4 regions of the Paenibacillus sp. FSL K6-2441 genome follow, and region 3 is predicted to be linked to each of the others. Evidence: riboswitches for the same ligand, from Rfam matches in the RefSeq annotation. Region 3 holds a riboswitch; each other region holds the start of a gene.
The links. Region 3 has a riboswitch for cyclic di-AMP ahead of NSQ80_RS00580 (C40 family peptidase). Riboswitches for the same ligand answer to the same signal wherever they lie in the genome.
Positions count from the first base shown of each region.

Region 1 (4,635 bases), 300 kb from region 3:
CTTCGTGGCCGTCATCGCGGGTTCCATCGTTACGGCCTTAATGATCAAATTGCTGAAGAAAGAACAGGTCGAGCCTCAGCTCGCCGAAGCGAGCGCTGCGGACGAGGCGGCTCCAGCCATGGAAACGCCACGTGCGGAGAACGTCCGCCCGGTAAGCGTGCCGGCTGCCGAAGCTCAAAGCACAGTTCGCAAGCTGACGGATATCATCAGTTTGGATCTGATTGAGCCTTCCCTGTCCGCGTCAACACGGGACGGGATCATCGACGAAATGATTGCAAAGCTGAACGCTGAAGGTGTGCTGACCTCCTCTGCTGAGTTCAAGCAGGCGATTCTGAAGCGCGAGCAAGAAAGCTCTACCGGCATCGGCATGAACGTCGCCGTACCGCACGGGAAGTCGGTGGCGGTGCTGAAGCCAAGAGTCGTATTCGGGATCAAGCCGGAAGGCGTGGATTGGAGCAGCGCGGACGGAACGCCCGCTAAGTTGATCTTTATGATCGCTGTCCCTGCCGAAAACAAAGGCAATGAGCATTTAAAAATTCTGCAAATGCTGTCCCGCAAGCTGATGGATGACGCATTCCGCGAACAGCTGCTGCAGGTGAAAACCAAACAGGAAGCTTATCAGCTGCTGGATCAAATTCAATAATTAAACTAAGGTCCCCCGAGCCGTTGCGACGGCTTCGGGGGAATTTGCTTATTTTTGCAAATGATAAGGTACAGTCGCAATGACGATATCTTTCTTGTTAAACAAATAAGCTCTAAGCAACAAGCTCGACTGATTATGCAAAATATTCTGCCACCAGTGCCGAGGAATAAACTGAGGAATCAGGACGGTAATGTGATCGGTCTCCGCCGTTTTCCATTCCACGGTATCAATGAACTTCATCAGCGGCCGGATAATGCTGCGGAAGCTGGAGCGCAGCGTAATGAGCCGAACCCCCGGATTCCATTCCTCCCACTTCTTCTCCATCCGTTCGATGTCCTCATCATCAAATCCGACATACACCGCAACAACGTTATCCGTCAGCGATTTGGCGTAGCTTAACGAGTTCATCACGACACGGGTAACGCCCGCCACCGGCACGACGATCGTGCTGCCCTTTATGCAAGGTTTGTCTTTATCGATGTCAATCCGAAGCTGGTCGGCGATATTGATATAATGTCGATGGATCTGGTAGAAAATAAACATCACGAGCGGCAAGAAGATAAATACGAACCAGACATGTGAAAACTTCGTGATAATGAAGATGAGCGTAATGCCCAGCGTCGTCAGCATGCCAATCGTGTTAATCGTAAGCCGGAACACCCAACCTTGCGGCTTGCGCTTGATCCAGCGCACCATCATCCCCAGTTGGGACAAGGTGAACGGAATAAATACCCCAACGGCATAGAGCGGAATCAGGCTTTCCGTGTCGCCGTGGAATCCAAGAACCAGCAGCGCCGAGGCTACGCCCAGGAAGATAATTCCGTTTGAAAAGCCAAGCCGGTCACCGCGCACCATAAACGCATGCGGCATGTATTTATCTTTGGCGAGCATAAACGCCAGCAGCGGGAAGGCCGAATAAGCCGTATTGGCTGCCAGAAACAGGATTAATGCTGTAATGCCCTGGATCAAGTAGTACAAGATCCCGCGCCCAAAGGTCGATTCAGCGATTTGAGATATTACGGTGGCCTTCGGATCCGGAGCAATTCCGTACCAATAGGCCAGCGCACTAATACCGATAAACATGGTGCAGAGAATGATACCCATCATCACCAGCGTGGTTGCGGCATTCCGCTCCGCCGGCGGCTTGAAGTTCGGAATGGCGTTGGACACCGCCTCAACCCCCGTTAAGGCCGAGCACCCCGAACTGAACGCCTTGAGCAGCAGGAACAAGCTGACGTTGGATACGGCCGTCCCGAACTCCGGTGCGCTGGCATGAATCCCGCCAGTCCAATACTTGTAGAGTCCCGACACAATCAGGACGAAGATGGAGGCCACAAATAGATATACCGGAACCGCCAGCATTGAAGCCGATTCCGTGACCCCACGCAGGTTCATGATGGTCAGTATAGTAATCATCAGGAGGGCGATCAGCACCCGCTGATCATGCAGCATAGGGAATGCGGATGTTATGGCATCTGTACCGGCTGACGAACTTACAGCTACCGTCAGTATATAATCAACAAGCAGCGAGCCGCCGGCCAGCAGTCCGGTTGACCGCCCCAGGTTATCCATCGCTACGATATAGGCCCCGCCCCCAGTCGGATAGGAGAAAATCGTCTGGCGGTACGACAGAATCAGAATCAACAGAAGCCCAAGTACCGCAAACGAGATCGGGATCGAATACCAGAGCGCGGAAAATCCCGCCGCCATCAGGACGATCAAAATCTGCTCCGTACCGTATGCCACGGAGGACAACGCGTCCGACGACAATACGGCCAATGCCTTAAGTTTGCTTAGCTTTTCTCCTTCAATTTCGGTACTTTTCATCGGTCTGCCGATCAGTACCCGCTTCAGTTTGCTTACCATGATGAAATCCTCTTTTCATTCTCAAAATAGCCTTCAATCCTGATCCGCTCGTAGTCCTTTAGGCTTCCCATTCCTGCAGCGAACAACACAAAAAGGCCGCAGGAAAGTTGGACCTTCCCGCAGCCGCTTTAAAAAGTTCAAGCAGATCACTGCGACAATTCCCTCTTTCGGACGCTTACGGAGTTAGCTGACGGATTCGGGCACGAAAGCAGCCCTACGCAGTTTGGCCAAGTTGGCCAAATCAAGCGATTCACCCCGGAAACCCGCCCTTTTGGACGCGTTTCATTGGTTCCCCCGTTTCTTTCTGAAATAAAGAAAGAACTCAGCGATCAGGTATTTTCGCCATATCAAATTGCTACGGATGAATCATACTCCCCGCCTCAAGAAGTGTAAAGATGAGGAAAAGGCGAATGGGTCGGAAAATGGGATCGACCTTGTTCGAGGAAGCGCATACATCATCCTCTTGCATTCATTTTTGAGGGCAGGCTTGAATTATCGAAGCATACATGCAAAAAACACCGTAAGGAGCGACATCCAGTCGCTTCCTACGGTGTTCTGATCTCAAACCGATACAGGTTTAAAACGAGAGTCCTCTCAACTTCTTATCCAGCAGCTCGAACGCCAGCTGCAGCCGATCTTCCGGCACCTCGCTATAGCGATCTCCGATACTGATTTCAAAGGTACTTCCCCCATCTGCCTTCTCCTTGACGAAAGAGGTTAAGCCAACCCCGGTTTCCCGATATACCTCAATCAGCACGGGCTCCAATCGATCCTTGGGAACGTCCGAATGAACATGGAACATGTTGGACACCGGGATCGCCGGGACGGTCTTCATCCGATGACATTGATTAAACAGACTGGAGAGCTCCTGCGCTTGCCGATAATACATCCCCATCTTTCCTATGCGCTGCTCATAGTAGTAATCCGCACTCAGAAAATAAGGATACAAGCTGATGAGATCCCCGCCATGGCGTCTTTTCCACACCTTAGATTCCTTCGTCAGCTCCGGATCCCCTGCCAATATGGCTCCGGCGATTCCGCCGATGCCTTTGTAGAACGAGATATAGACGCTGTCGAACAGGGCGCAAACCTCTGCGGCGGTTTTTTCGTAGTAAGGCAACACTTCGAACAGTCGGGCTCCGTCCAGATGCAGCTTAATGCCCCGCTCCTGGCAGTAGGCGGAAATGGCTTCAAGCTCCGCGAACGGCGGCAGCTGACCGCCGATTTCGCGCTGCGGCAGCTCCAGCAGCAGGCACGAGACATCCTCCGGCAGTTGCCGAACGTCCTCCATCTCAATCAGCCGATCCTTATCCGCCAGGAGAATCGGCTCCAGCCCGTGCAGTTCCTTTAATCCGTCTTCCTCATGAATTTCCAAATGGCATAAAGGATGATAGGCCACACGTTTCGATCCCTTACGGTCGCACCAAATCCGTAAAGCAATTTGCTGCGCCATCGTGCCGCTCGGAAAAAATACAGCCGACTCCTTGCCGAGCACCGCAGCCATTTTCCTTTCGAAGGCTTCCAGCGCTTGTCCTGTACCGTACATGTCGCTGTCTACCCCGCCGCTGATCTCGGCAAAAGCCTGCTTCAGCACCTCTACATTCCGTTTTCCGTGGCCCACCACTTGATAAACCGTCCGGTCAAAGGCCGCCTTCAGTGTCCGCCTATCCAGTACCCCATCATTTCCATACATGCTCCTCGCCGCTCCTCTCCCATGCTGTCTGTCTAGTTTGTATGATCATGCTTATTATAGCGCCATTTGAAGCAGGAATCGATTATCAGTAACGAGTGGATTTGTTACTACTTACTCCACTTTGAAGTTTTCCACTTAGTGAATCATTTCGAGCGAAAACAATGCGCTCTCCTTGATCTCCAGAGCGAACTCGATAGACCAAGAAGAATCCTCTGTGGAAGCCTAATTTTGTCTAGCTACTGAAGAGAACCTAACAGTGAGCAAGGCACGGTTTTTATCTATCTTCATTAGCACTCCAATAGAAGTCGAATCCTCCATTTACAGTATCACTCTCCCTAACTAGAATCGATGACTAACTGAATACTTTTTTACCATTTTTAATCGGGTAGGAGGCTACCCATTAATTAGGCAGCCGACCTCCCACACCACCGTA
Region 1 is NZ_CP150174.1:425,954-430,588, reverse strand. Features, by position in the region: gene NSQ80_RS01860 (fructose-specific PTS transporter subunit EIIC) at 1-643, shown strand, start outside; gene NSQ80_RS01855 (APC family permease) at 692-2,509, opposite strand; cyclic di-AMP (ydaO/yuaA leader) riboswitch at 2,667-2,847, opposite strand; gene NSQ80_RS01850 (beta-eliminating lyase-related protein) at 3,087-4,202, opposite strand.
Region 1: linked by a shared signal. The riboswitch ahead of NSQ80_RS01855 (APC family permease) and the one ahead of NSQ80_RS00580 (C40 family peptidase) in region 3 are both predicted to bind cyclic di-AMP.

Region 2 (4,635 bases), 1.1 Mb from region 3:
AGCGCCAAGCGATAGGCTCCACCATAGCGGCTCCAGGTGCTGAATCCCCATTCCGCCCATGTCTTGGATCATCGGAATCATCGTCGCCACCAGCGGAATATTGTCGATAAACGCCGACGCCAAAGCACTCAGCCAGAGGATCAGCATCGAGGTGGTTAGCGGATCGCCTCCAGTCAGGCGCATCACCTCTTCGGCCACTCTCGTAATGATTCCCGTTTCAACCAACCCTCCGACCAATACGAACAAACCCACGAAAAAGAAGATGGTGGGCCATTCCACCGAACGGAAGGCTTGTTCCATCACGTGCTCGCCGGTCATGAGCAGCAGCAAGAAGGCGCCAGCCAGCGCAATAGTAGCCGTTTCCAGATGTATGTATTGATGAAGGAAAAAGCCCAACAAGGTCAACCCCAAGGCGATCAGGCATTGGGTGAGCAGCTTTTTCTCCGTAATCAAGCCCTCCAGACTGATCTCCATCAAGCTCTGTTGATGAGCATAAGCCTTTTTCAACTCTTTGCGGAAGATCACGATCACAAGCGGCAGAATCACTGCCAAAATGATCAACACGACTGGCGTCAAATTTTGCATGAAGGCCACGAAGGTCAGTTCCTTCACGGCGCTGCCAATCATAATGTTGGGAGGGTCTCCGATTAAAGTCGCCGTCCCGCCGATATTCGTGGCAAGAATCATAGAAAAGAGGTAAGGGAACGCCTGAACCCTCAACCTCCGCGTAATGCTAAATGCCACCGGGACCATCAAAATAATGGTCGTTACGTTATCCAGGAATGCCGAACCTATCGCGGTGATCAGCGCCAGCAACCACAGCAAAGTGATCGGATTGCCTTTGGCCAGCTTGGCCGTCCATATGCCGATGTACGTGAATAAACCGGTCTTGGCTGTCGTATTCACGATGATCATCATCCCGATCAAGAGTCCCAGCGTATTAAAATCAATATGATGCACTGCGCTCTCCTGATCAAGGATGCCAAAGATTATCATGAACGCCGCACCAGCCATAGCCAGCACCGTTCGGTGAATTTTCTCAGATATAATGAGTGCGTAGGTCAGCAAAAAAATGATTAAAGCCCAAATGGCCTGTTGTTCCATACTTCTCTCCGTTCCATGCTAGTAAGCCATCTTACCATCTTATTAAGGATTGATGATTGATTCAAATTGCTCGATATTTTTCTTTGCTCCTATAATAACCATAATGTCGCCTTCATTTAACTGATCCATCGCAGTGGGAGCAACCAAAATACCGCCATTGCGGTGAATCGCCACAATACTGCAGCCAAAGCGCGTCCGCGGATTAATATCGCCCAGGCTCTTTTGGTCCAGGCATGCCGGGACGTTCATCTCGACGATGCTGTATTCCTTCGACAGTTCAATATAATCCAGCAGATTCGGGGTAACCAGCTGATGGGCAACACGAATCCCCATGTCGCGTTCCGGATAGATCACCCGATCCACCCCCAGCTTCTCTAGGGCCCGGCCGTGCAGAAGCGAGATCGCCTTGGCGACTACCGTTTTCATGCCCAGATCTTTGAGGAGAATGGCCGCTAGGATGCTCATTTGAATATCGTTGCCAATCGCCACGATCCCGCAATCGAAATTACGAACCCCCAGCGACTTCAGCACCTCTTCCTCTGTTGCATCGGCGACAACCGTATGCGTGAGCCGATCGCTTAATTCGTCAACGATCTCTTCATTCCGGTCGATGCCCAGAACCTCATATCCTAACTCCACCAACTCCAAGGCCAGGCTCGAGCCGAAGCGCCCCAAGCCGATGACCACAAACTGCTGCTTTTTCATTTTTGCCCCATTTCCCCTTATCCAATAATGATTTTACCTTCTGGATGGCGATACAGCTCTTTCCCCTTCCTTGGACCGATGGCATAAGCAAGCGTCAAGGGCCCCAGCCGTCCGGCAAACATCGTAAGACTGATCACAACTTTCCCAAATTCCGTCAAGTGCTCCGTTAAGCCCATCGATAATCCAACCGTTCCAAAAGCGGAAGTCGTTTCAAATAAAATGGAGAGGAAGCTTGCGTCTTCTGTGGTGGACAGCACCATCGCTACAGCAACGATGACGAACAGTGCCATCATCGTAATCGTGAGCGCCTTGAAGATCCGTTCTTGGGCCATCCGGTAACGGAACAACACCAAATCGGTTCGTCCGCGGATCATGGAGATCACCGCGCCGATGAGAAGCGTAAAGGTAGTTGTCTTGATCCCGCCCCCCGTCGAGCCGGGCGAAGCCCCGATAAACATCAGGATGATTATGAAGAATTGCGTAGCCTGACGCAGCGAACCGATATCAAGGGTGACAACCCCTCCCGAACGAGGCGTAATCGATTGGAACATTGAAGCCCAGATTTTGCCGCTCCAACTGAGCGGTTCCAGCGTACGCGAGTTCGTGAATTCGAACACGAAAATGACGATCGTGCCAATCGCAATCAGCGCCCCCGTCATGGACAGCACCACTTTGGAATGAAGCGACAATTTGCGATGCTTGCGATACTCTGCCAGATCGGACAAGACAATAAAACCAAGCCCCCCGGACACGATGAGCAAGATGGAGACGATGTTAATCAAAGGATCGTTAACATAGGGGATTAAACTGCGATTTTCCCCAAACAAATCAAATCCCGCATTATTAAACATCGAAATCGAATGCCAAATCCCATAATACAGCGCCCGGCCAAACGGCATATCAAAGGCCCAGCGAATCGTGAGGAGCACCGCCGCACTGGACTCGATGATCAGGGAGTACATCAGCACCTTGCGGATTAAGCGAACGATGCCTTCCATTGAGCTCTGGTTCATCGCTTCCTGGAGCAGCAGACGGTCTTTCAGCGAGATTTTCCGTTTGAGGACAAGGGAGAACAAGGTGGCCATGGTCATAAAGCCAAGCCCCCCGATTTGTACAAGCATGATGATGACGATATGTCCAAAGGTTGAAAAATACCTTCCCGTATCCACCACAAACAGCCCCGTCACACAAGTTGCCGAGGTTGCCGTAAATAAAGCATCAATAAATGGCATCGGTTCCCCGGACGTCCCAGAGATCGGAAGCATAAGCAGCAGAGTTCCCAACAAAATGATGAGGGCAAACCCAGTCACCAATATCTGCGGCGGAGAAAGGTTAATTTTCTTGGTATGCAACGCGTTCACCTCATCATCGTTCTGAAAAAAACACAAAAGAAAAAAAGCACTGGAAATCCAATGCCTTTCGGTGTTTGGTTCCTGATGCACAGGCCTACGAGGTTAGCTGACGGATTCGGACATGCCCAGTTGCCCTATTCGCGGAACATATCCCCTTGCTGGGAGTTGAAGCTCCGTGAAATTCACCCCAAAATATACGGTTCCCCCGTTTTCATTGCGAAATTCGGCCAATCTTTTCAATTGTTTTCAATCATTTTTCGTCAAATGGATTATATCCCTTATTCCGTCCCGCCACAAAGCTCTATTTTCAAGAAAAAGACCAGAAAAGGACGAAATCAGGGAGTGGGAGGATCAACTTCGCCCCCAATCTGAGTGATGCGAGGGCTTGCCGGAGTTTTTGCCGTTTCTCGTCATTTTTGCCATCCGTCTGGCGCAGGGGGGATAGCTGTGTTATCTTTACTTTGACGTACTTGAGGGAAAAACATACCTCATAATATAAGAAGAGTACGTGTTCCCGATTTCATTCAACTTAATAACAAAGGAGTTTTGCGAGTGAGTTCCCCTTTGACGTCAAATGGCCGCCGCAGGATGAAGACCAAAAATCTGTGGCTGCTGGCCGCCCTAGGATTCATTGTGTTCGTCGCCGTTCAACTGTTTCCGACCACCGATTCGGAGTCCTTGCAGCTGCAGCAAGCAAATGAGGTGATCAGCAAACCGGAAGCAGCTGCCCATGCAAGTGAATTTGTCCAATCCGTACTTGGGATCGACCTGCCGAATCCCACGAAGGATAAAGCATTGATTACATACGAAACGCGTTCCGATCTGTTTGGTTACTTAACCAAAGCCGATCTGCTCGCCCCATACTTAAAAACGTATGACAAGCAATTTCCATATGACGTATTTCGCGTCCGTTACACGGACCCCACCGAATCGTTAAGCGCCGTGACCGTGGATGTCCATATGACCACCGGTCAAGTCGTCGGCTTCGAGGAGATCAGTTCCTCCAGCAACGCCACCAAGCAGATGATGCTTGATGTAGGATCGGAAACCACCGATTCCATGAAGGCATGGGAGGGGGATTTAACGTTAGCGGAGAAAGAAGAGCTGGCACAGCCTTACCTGAACGCCTTTGGATTTAAACCAAGCGATCTGGAGCTGGCCTCCGGTGAAGGGGATGTGGGCCTCCTCTACCATATCAATGGCTACACGTTAGGCGAATCGCAAGCGGAAATCAAGCTCAGCTTCGAATACGGCAAGGTTTCCTCGTTGGAGAGCTATTTTACCGTACCGCAGGCTCATCAGGACTACGTCGCCGGACAGACGAAAATCGCCAGCTGGCTCACCTATGCCGGATACGCCCTGTTGACGTTCGTGCTGGCGATTCTGGCGATCGTCTACAGCGCGCTGACGCGGGCCCATACCTCGTTTAAGCGGGGTATTTTCCTGGCTTCGGCTTACTTCGTGCTATCCACGA
Region 2 is NZ_CP150174.1:3,680,434-3,685,068, forward strand. Features, by position in the region: gene NSQ80_RS16975 (ArsB/NhaD family transporter) at 1-1,104, opposite strand, end outside; gene NSQ80_RS16980 (TrkA family potassium uptake protein) at 1,147-1,809, opposite strand; gene NSQ80_RS16985 (TrkH family potassium uptake protein) at 1,827-3,170, opposite strand; cyclic di-AMP (ydaO/yuaA leader) riboswitch at 3,238-3,400, opposite strand; gene NSQ80_RS16990 (type II CAAX endopeptidase family protein) at 3,714-4,635, shown strand, end outside.
Region 2: linked by a shared signal. The riboswitch ahead of NSQ80_RS16985 (TrkH family potassium uptake protein) and the one ahead of NSQ80_RS00580 (C40 family peptidase) in region 3 are both predicted to bind cyclic di-AMP.

Region 3 (4,635 bases):
TCCAACTTTATGAAGGGAATCGCATTTGTTGATGAGGTAGCAGCGATCTCGGAAGCATTTAACCACCATCCCTTTATCACGATCGACTATAAAACGGTAACGCTCCGTTTGACCTCTTGGGAGGAAGGCGGCATTACGGCCGTCGACATCAAGGAGGCGCAGCAATATAACGAGGCCTACGAAAAGATGCGGTCAGGGGATTAACCAAATCAGAGCATGATCGAAACTATAGGGGTAACAAAACGACCGCCGGGAACGTAAATTCCCGGCGGTCGTGCTTTTTCGTGCTTTTATTTTTTCTCCGCAAGCCACATGGCGACGTTCGCAATTTCCTCTTCCTTTAAGCGATCCTTAAAAGAAGGCATCATGCCGCCCTTCCCTTTAGTGATGATGGAATACAGTTGTTCTGCCGTCAATTCCGAGCCGATCTTCTGCAGATTTGGGCCCGCTCCGCCTTGCAATGTATCACCGTGGCAGGAGATGCAATTTGCTTTGACGATGGCTTCGGCTTGTTCTGCGTTCATGGTGATTTCAGGCATTTGCGGCTTGGCTTCTTGCTCAGCCTCTTCCCGGCTTGGCAAGGTGAACATCAATACTAGGGCTAAAGCGCCTGCGATGACGAACAAACCGCTCATGATCCACTTTTGCATTTCAATCGCCCCTCCTATGTATGCTACCTATCCATTATAACGGAACACGCGGGTTGATCATAGTCTTTGTGTCCAAATTAGGAACAAAAATGATCCGTTTTCATTAAATTGTGTGCCATAAGTCATAGTCTTAATCAAAACAGGACATAAAAAGGGGCGTGCCTTTATTCAGGCAGCCCCTTATGAACCATGCAATAAAACGGTTTGGACACCCCGCCAGGCGTCATCTTCTCGTACAGATCCGTGATGACAAACCCAGCCTTCTGGTAGGCCCGGATCGCCCGGGTGTTCCAGGTCAGCACTTCAAGGTCAATCTGGTTTTCCGGCTTACGGCGCCGGGCTTCCTCCACGATGGTCCTCACAAACTGCTTGCCCAGCCCATGGCCGCATAGCTCGGGCTTCATGCCGATGCCAAGCCGGGTGACTCCTTCCATCGGGAAGTACTGTGCGAAGCCGGCAAGCTCGCCCTTTGCATTCAACACGGAGACATACTGTTCGGCGCGGATCGCCGGGTTCCCAAACTCCACGTCGAGCGCTTTCATTTGCTCCCAAGGCAGCCAGCTGTAGATGTCGTAAGGAGAATCGTAACGCCAGGTGCAAATTTCCGCGCCATGGGCTTCTTCCATCGGCACGATACGAAACGGAGACATCGATTGGTCCATATTGCCCCTCCTTTGTTAAAGGAAAGTCCGTCGTAATTGTTCCATTATCCTCACAATAGCCGGAATTACGCAGCTTGTAAAGGTTTTTGCCCCCCCTTCGGGAAATTGTGAGATTTGCGCGGGATTTTTAGCTTTGTGGCAACCTTTTTCCGGGCTGTTTCGTTATATAGATAAGGGTGCAGATAAAAAAAGACCGCAAGGCGGTTCTAACAGGAACCCGGCCTGCGGCGAGTAAGTGATGATGAACAGGATGAAACCGATAGATCAATGGATTACGATTCCGCAGCGTAGACGGAATAACCGTATTTACTGAGAACTCGCTTCGCGCCAACGTAGCGGTTCTGGTAATAACTATTGCTTAACTTGTCGATCCGGATGCCCTTGGATGAGGACGCGTGAGCGAATTCACCGTTGCCGATGTAAACACCGACATGGGATACTTTGCCCGTCCCCGTCGTCTTGAAGAAGACGAGATCCCCAGCTTGAAGCTCGCTCTTGGGTACCGGTGTGCCTTGCTTATACTGGGCGGCGGACACACGCGCCAGCTTGATGCCCATCTTGCTGAAGACGTACCGGGTAAATCCGGAGCAATCAAATCCCGCTGTCGTGGTGCCTCCGAATTTATAAGGCGTCCCGTACACGGAATCGACGATACTGGATAGCGTCGTTGTCTCGGCTTTTGCGGAGTCGGCAAAGGCGCTACCTGCCCCCAAGGTAAATAGGAGGGCTAAACTCGTTACCGCTGCTGTCAAAGTCTTTCTCAAGATGTCTTACTCCTTCCAAGGCCTACGAGGTTAGCTTATGGATTCGGTTGAAGGTTCCCTATGATTTGCTATAGAGGTAAGTAACCTTGATTGAAATGGTAGTTATTAGTTTGGGAGCTGTTACCTTTATAGCGAAAATCAATTCACCCTATGGTGGGTCCCCCGCTTCCCGGGTGCGTGGGAATTCGGCAGTTTCATTGTAGATTGCACCCAAGATCTTGCACAGAAACAGTTACAACAATAATTACAAAGTTGTTACCATTTACGTTGTTCATTTTACCAAAGGCGTCCAGAGTTGACAAGTTTGTCGAAAAAAAACGCTTCTATTGGCCTGTTTTCGCGAGGCGATTCGTGGGTAATGGTTCCTAAGGGACTGGGGCTAGGGAGAAGGGAAGACAAGGAAAAAACCCGCAGAGACGTTGTTATCAACATCCCCACGGGCTTCGTAGCGAGTTCTTATTGAACATCATCGTGTTCAGCAATTTCACCGGTCACATCTTCATACTTGTCGTTGCTCATGATCCGTTTCGCTCCAACGTAACGCTCGACGTAATACTTCTCGCTTAATTTGCTGATGACTACACCTTTGGAGGAGGAGGCATGAGCAAATTTGCCGTCGCCGACGTAGATGCCGACATGAGAAACGCCTTTACCGGAAGTATTAAAGAAGACCAAATCGCCCTCGATCAATTCGCTCTTGTCAACCGCAGTTCCCATTTTGTATTGGGATGCGGATTGGTGAGGCAGCTTGATGCCGATCTTCGAGAAGACGTACATCGTAAATCCAGAACAGTCGAACCCGTCGGTTGTGGTTCCGCCCGCAACATAGCTGCTTCCGAGCGCGCCGCCGATGACGCTGTCCAGTTTGGAATCGGCGAAAACGCTGCCAGTTCCAATGGTGAAAAGCATGGCAAAACTTACTGCTGCTACCGTCAAACGCTTCTTCAAGAAGTTATGCTCCTTCCAATGCCTACGAGGTTAGCTTAAGGATTCGGTTGAAGGTTCCCTATGATCCCTCTAAAGCGAGATCAATTCACCCAAAGTGGTTCCCCCGTTTCCCTGGTGAAGGGAATTCGGCTTTGTTTTTCACACCTGACATTTCTTATTTGACATCCGGCACCAATCTCCTGCCAAAGATGACAAAAATAATTACAAAACTGTTACTGAAATTGCGTTGCTGTTATTGTAACAAAGTCAGGTATCTTTTGGCAATGCCTAATTCACAAGATTAAGAGGGGAAATAGGACTGAAGGCCTTCGCCAAACGGCGAAGGCCTTGTTGTTACGGGGTTTTTGAGGAGTTAAAAAATTTTAACTTTTTTGTGCCTTTGACTGCCAAAGATGAAATTGAGAGGCGATCTTCCAGACCTTAAACGTGCAGCGGAAGAGGGGATAAGCCTGCTGCAGGATCAGGGCCAGCATCCCCGTCCAAACCCAAGATGCGGTTCCGAACAGAAGGAAGAGGATCAGGCCAAAAGCCCCGAGAATCAACGAGATGGAGATGCCCTGCAAGAGGGTTCGGAAGCAAACCAGCAGGGAATTCCAAACCCCGGCCTTAAACAGGTAGCCGAACTGGACAAATAACAGGCACTGCCGGATGAACCAGCCGTAGATGAACCAGCCAAGAATCAGACCAAGCCCGGTGAGCCAGGTTGCCATCGGGATTTCCATCCCGGTGAGTCCCGGCCAGAGCGACAGCAGCCTCGGTACAATCCAGAAGGCGGGCAGCAAGGTAAGCACGAGCTCCATCGCGTAAAACAGAATCACCGGTTTGCCAAATTCCTTCATCCCTCGGAACAGGGGGAACCCCGGGCTGCGGTGATCGGCCGGTGTGAAGCCGTAGAAGATTCCGGCTTGGATCAACGGAGTCAAGATCATGCGCAGGACGACCATCCCTGCCAGCAGCCAGCAATACAGCCGAACCTCGGGATTGCTCCATAAATTCATTTGTCCCTCAAGCAAGAACAGTAGTTTCGACAGCGCAGTGGGCGGCGGGTCAGGATATCGTTGCAGCAGCGCCATTACCGCGGTATCGACCAACCGGTACAAGAACAATCCCCACAGCAGCTGGTACAGAAACAAGATGATGACCGAGGGAAATTGGCTTTTCAGGGCAGTCCACCCCAAACGAACGAAACTCATTTCTTTCCCTCCTTATAGAAGTATGGACCTAGGTTTACCACAGAAGTCCCCCAAGGATCGCTTCAAGCAGCTTGGTGACGCTCATATTGGAGCGGGACAGCGTGGTTTCAGGGACTTCCGCTTTCAGATAGTTGTTGATGTGAAGGTTCTCCACCGTTAAGGTGTAATCCGGATCGATCTGAACCCATGCCAGCGGTGCTTTATATTGCATCTTGATCTCGAGGCGAGTATCTTCCCCGTTCCATTGCTTGCGTACGGTGTGACCATCGGTGAAGGTAAACAGCAGCGGAACCTTCGGGTGGGTTGCCCCTTTGCGGGTAAAGACTACGTTCGACTCGTAAATCCGGCCGCCTTCTTGGCTGATCGGAGTGATCTGAATTTTTTCCACTGCAAAATCCGCCATTTTCCCGTCATAGAC
Region 3 is NZ_CP150174.1:127,962-132,596, forward strand. Features, by position in the region: gene NSQ80_RS00560 (4a-hydroxytetrahydrobiopterin dehydratase) at 1-204, shown strand, start outside; gene NSQ80_RS00565 (cytochrome c) at 291-650, opposite strand; gene NSQ80_RS00570 (GNAT family N-acetyltransferase) at 815-1,312, opposite strand; gene NSQ80_RS00575 (C40 family peptidase) at 1,585-2,076, opposite strand; cyclic di-AMP (ydaO/yuaA leader) riboswitch at 2,081-2,277, opposite strand; gene NSQ80_RS00580 (C40 family peptidase) at 2,533-3,024, opposite strand; cyclic di-AMP (ydaO/yuaA leader) riboswitch at 3,029-3,165, opposite strand; gene NSQ80_RS00585 (hypothetical protein) at 3,387-4,217, opposite strand; gene NSQ80_RS00590 (M1 family metallopeptidase) at 4,252-4,635, opposite strand, start outside.

Region 4 (4,635 bases), 2.2 Mb from region 3:
CCGTTACCAAACGGCCCGTCCAAGGTCAATCGGTCGCCTTGCTTCAGTTCAGATAACCGGGTCGTACCTACCCCCGCAACCCGGATCAAGAAATCCAGCCGATCCTCTTCGAGATCAAAGATACTGATCGGTCGGGACAGTAACGGATAGCGTTCTCCTGCACGCAACATGTAGAATTGCCCCATTTTTCCCGTAAATCGCCCTTGTACGGACAGTTTGAACACCCCTGGTGATATTTCCTCGTTAGCCACTACGATTGCCATATGTTCACCCCACCCCATTTGATTACACTTCATCAAAGGATGCAATTTTTTAGCGGGATCGTCTGTGACATCTCTCACAGCGAATCATGAGAGGAAATCAGCGCAATTTTTCACAATCCATCATGATCTGAAAAAGTTAGGGGATACTAGAGAACATGTACAGTTTTGGGTTGAAGGGGGACTTCAAATTGCTTATTCAGCTTAAGAATGCTCTGGTCTGCTGCATGACCGCTTCTCTGATCATGGTGGGCGGGACGGAATTTTATCCCGTCAAAGCCGCCGCACTGGATCTCGAAAACAGAGGGCCAGAATCTCAGGGGGACCAGGCGGACAAGAAGGCGGCACTCGTGCCCGCAGGTGCCAAGCCGGCAGATCTTGGTGAGCTGCGGCGCAAATATTCAGAAACCTTCATCTTCCGGGGGCCGGAGGTGAAGCAGATTGCACTGACCTTCGATGATGGTCCGGATCCGCGGTTTACGCCGCAAATTTTGGACGTGCTTCACCGGAAAGGGGTCAAAGCCACCTTCTTTGTTGTTGGTGCACGGGCTAAGAAGTTTCCCGGCCTGTTACGGCGGATGCATCACGAAGGCCATCTCATCGGCAATCACTCCTTTAATCATCCGAACTTCCGCAACCGCTCCATTAAGCAGTTCCAGAGCGAGATTTTACGCACGGAGAAAATTATCCAGAACGTCGTTGGATACCGTCCCCAGCTGATTCGGCCGCCTTATGGAGAAATCAAGGAAGAACAGGTTCAATGGGCGAAAAAGAACGGCTACACCCTCGTCAATTGGAATGTGGATTCACAGGATTGGAAAGGGATCGACAAGAACAAAGTGATCTCCAACGTGATGCGCACGGCGGGGCCCGGCTCGATCATCCTTCAGCACTCAGGCGGCGGCGTTGGCTCCGACTTAACCGGCACCATCCAGGCTTTGCCGAAGATCATCGACGCCTTGCAGGCACAGGGGTATCAATTCGTTGATCTTTCCGAGCTGCTGCATACGACCAAATACCGCTGATGTATTGGGAATCTTCTGAAAATCAGGCACTTCGCCAGCAAGCACAAAAAGTCGGCCAGGATACATTCTGACCGACTTTTTTAAACAAGGTGTTTAATTTAATACGTAAAGCGTCACATCTTGGAAACCAAACGATTTCGCATTTGCTGCGCTGCCGGGAATAAAGATATCAATCCGGTTACCCTTGATTGCGCCCCCCTGATCGGTGGCCGTAGCTACAAAAGCCTGATCCGGCAGACCGTCATGGTTGTGGCCGGTCACCAGCACCTTTGTGCCCATCGGAATGACATTCGGATCAACAGCGATGGTACCAAGCTTCAGCGGGTTGCCGAAGTAGTCAACCGCGCCCCATTTTCCATTCTCACTAGCTGATGCCGAATACGCCGATGCTTTCACATTGATCGTTTTCGAGTAAGTAAAGGTTTTCCCCCATGCTTCAACCACGTTCCCGGTAGACATGACCTTGAGCTTGGAAGCGGAAGCAGTTGTCGTAGCTGCGCTCTCCTTCTTCGCCGGAGCAGCGGAAGCAACTCCCGTCGTTTGGGTTTGAACTCCCGGAATGGTGATTTTTAAACCAGCGTAAATATTTTTCGGATTGATGGATGGGTTGGCAGCCATGAGCTTATTCATATCTACGCCATATTTTTTGGCAAGAAGATAAAAAGTATCTCCTTCCACGGCTTTATGTACCGCGTCTGCATGGACGGAAGTCGTCTGCATCGGAATCGTAAGGCTTGCGGCGATCAGCGCCGTTGCTGCAATTTTAGACCAAATACGAGTATTCAAATGAATTGCCCTCCTTTTTACTGCGCCTGCGGAGTTAGTTGTCGGATTCGGGAAAAAGGATCATTCCCGGCGCATCGCTTCGATACGCTTCACCCCAAGAAAACAGTCAGCTAGGCAGCCCCTGTTTTCATCTTTCGTCCCCCGCACCTCAAGTTCAGGTTTCGGCCTACTTAATATATCACAATTTTGTAACCAATAGGTCAGGTAAATCCCACCAAACGGCGGAATTGCTTGATTGGACTGGTTACATTTTTGTGTTCAAAGGTAAAAAGAGTGTAAATTTAGATCGTACGTTCGATCCATCGGAGGACAAAAAACCGCCCGAATGGAAGCTCGGACGGTCCTTAAGATTTATAATACTTTGCTTAAAAAATCCTGCGTACGCTGATGCTTCGGCGCCCCAAACACCTCTTGCGGCGTACCTTGCTCCAGAATGACACCTTGATCCATAAACAGGATGCGGTCGCCAACCTCACGGGCAAATCCCATCTCATGCGTAACGATAACCATCGTCATTCCCCGTTCAGCCAGGTTCTTCATAACGTCAAGCACCTCTCCGACCATTTCCGGGTCCAGGGCCGACGTCGGTTCATCAAACAGCATCACATGCGGCTCCATAGCCAATGCGCGGGCAATCGCAATCCGCTGCTTCTGTCCGCCGGAGAGCTGCGCCGGATAGGCGTCCCGCTTATCCTCCAGTCCAACCGTGCGAAGCAGGTCCATGGCGATCGCTTCCGCTTTGCCTTTATCGAGCTTCTTCACGCGAATCGGCGCGAGCGTAATGTTGTCGATCACGGTCTTGTGCGGGAATAGATTAAAGTGCTGGAACACCATCCCCATTTTCTCGCGGGTTTTATTGATGTCATGTCCCTTGGCGGTGATCGAAGCGCCTTCAAAGGTGATCTCCCCTTCGGTCGGAACCTCTAACAGGTTCAGGCAGCGGAGAAACGTACTTTTCCCCGACCCGCTAGGACCGATGACGACGACAACTTCGCCTTTGGAGATTTCCAGATCGATCCCGCGCAAAATATGGAGTTGGCCGAATTTTTTATGCAAACCTTTAACGGTGATCACTGGTCTTCAACTTCCTTTCGAACACGCCCAAAATCCGAGACAGCGTGAATGTCAGAATAAAGTACATAATGGCGATGATCAAATAAGGCGTCATCCCATCGTACGTAATCGTCACGACGGACTGTGCTTGATAAATCAGCTCGGCCGTACCGATGATCGATACGATCGACGATTCTTTAATGATCGTAATAAACTCGTTGCCAATCGCGGGAAGCACCGATTTGATCGCCTGCGGAATGATGATATGGCGCATAGCCATCCCTTTGGTCATCCCCAAGGAACGGGCCGCTTCCCCTTGTCCCCGATCGACACCTTGAATGCCGGCACGGAAAATTTCCGCCAAATAAGCCGAACTGTTAATGGACAATGTAATCGCACCTGACTGAATCGGGGTGAAATTAATATCAAACATAAATGCGAACCCGTAGTGAATAATCAACAGCTGTACCATCATTGGGGTGCCACGCAGAAATTCAACCCACACATGCCCCAGAAACCGTAGGATCCCCCATGGCGACATGCGCAATAGTGCGATCAACAAACCAAGAAAGAAGCCGCATATCACGCTGATCGCTGCCAAGAGTAGGGTATACTGAACACCGGCCAAGAAGTAACTGCGGTATTCCATAAACATTGAAATTAAGTCCATAACGCCTTCCTTCCTCCTCCTTTACCTTAAACCCTTAAGCAAAAAAACAGAAAATAGCGAAAGCTTCGCTATTTTCTGTGGATGGATATCGTGATTATTTTTCGGCCAGTTCGCTAGCTTCGGCAACGAATTGATCGATGCTGCCTGCGCTAATCAAGCGATCGAGCGTCTTATTCACTTGATCCAACAGCTCTTGGTTGCCTTTCTTAATGCCAATCACGTAGCCTTCATCCTCAGTTACCGGCTTGGCATCGGTGATGACCAGGCCTTTAACGTTCTTAACGAACGATTCTGCGACAGGACCTTCCAAAATAGCAGCATCTACACGGTTGGAGTTCAACTGCATAATGATGTCATTGATTTTAGCCAGCGAGGTTAGTTTGGCATTCGGAATTTCCTTCGCCATTTCTTCTTGAATGGAACCTTGTTGAACGCCGATTTTCGCGCCCTCCAGCGATTCCATTGTGCTGAACTTGTCTTTGTCCGCTTCACGAGTCACCACAGCTTGCTCCGCTTTGTAGTAAATTTGCGACATGTCGATTTGTTCAGCACGTTCTGGAGTTGGGCTGAGTCCAGAAATGACGAGATCCACACGTCCGCTCGACAGCTCGTTCAGCAACGTATCGAATTTCAAGTCTTTAATCTCCAGCTCAGCGCCCAGATCCTTAGCGATTTCCTTAGCGATTTCTACGTCGAAACCAACGATTTCGTCTTCGCCTTTGTCGTTCTTAATGTGGAATTCATACGGCGGGAAGTCCGCACTCATCCCTACGATCAGTTTCTTAGCCGGTTCGGTTTGGTCTCCGCCCGCTTGAGTCTCATTTTGGTTCGCGGCTTGGCC
Region 4 is NZ_CP150174.1:2,366,851-2,371,485, forward strand. Features, by position in the region: gene NSQ80_RS10730 (dihydroorotate dehydrogenase electron transfer subunit) at 1-263, opposite strand, end outside; gene NSQ80_RS10735 (polysaccharide deacetylase family protein) at 452-1,285, shown strand; gene NSQ80_RS10740 (3D domain-containing protein) at 1,379-2,005, opposite strand; cyclic di-AMP (ydaO/yuaA leader) riboswitch at 2,080-2,248, opposite strand; gene NSQ80_RS10745 (amino acid ABC transporter ATP-binding protein) at 2,423-3,145, opposite strand; gene NSQ80_RS10750 (amino acid ABC transporter permease) at 3,132-3,794, opposite strand; gene NSQ80_RS10755 (transporter substrate-binding domain-containing protein) at 3,889-4,635, opposite strand, start outside.
Region 4: linked by a shared signal. The riboswitch ahead of NSQ80_RS10740 (3D domain-containing protein) and the one ahead of NSQ80_RS00580 (C40 family peptidase) in region 3 are both predicted to bind cyclic di-AMP.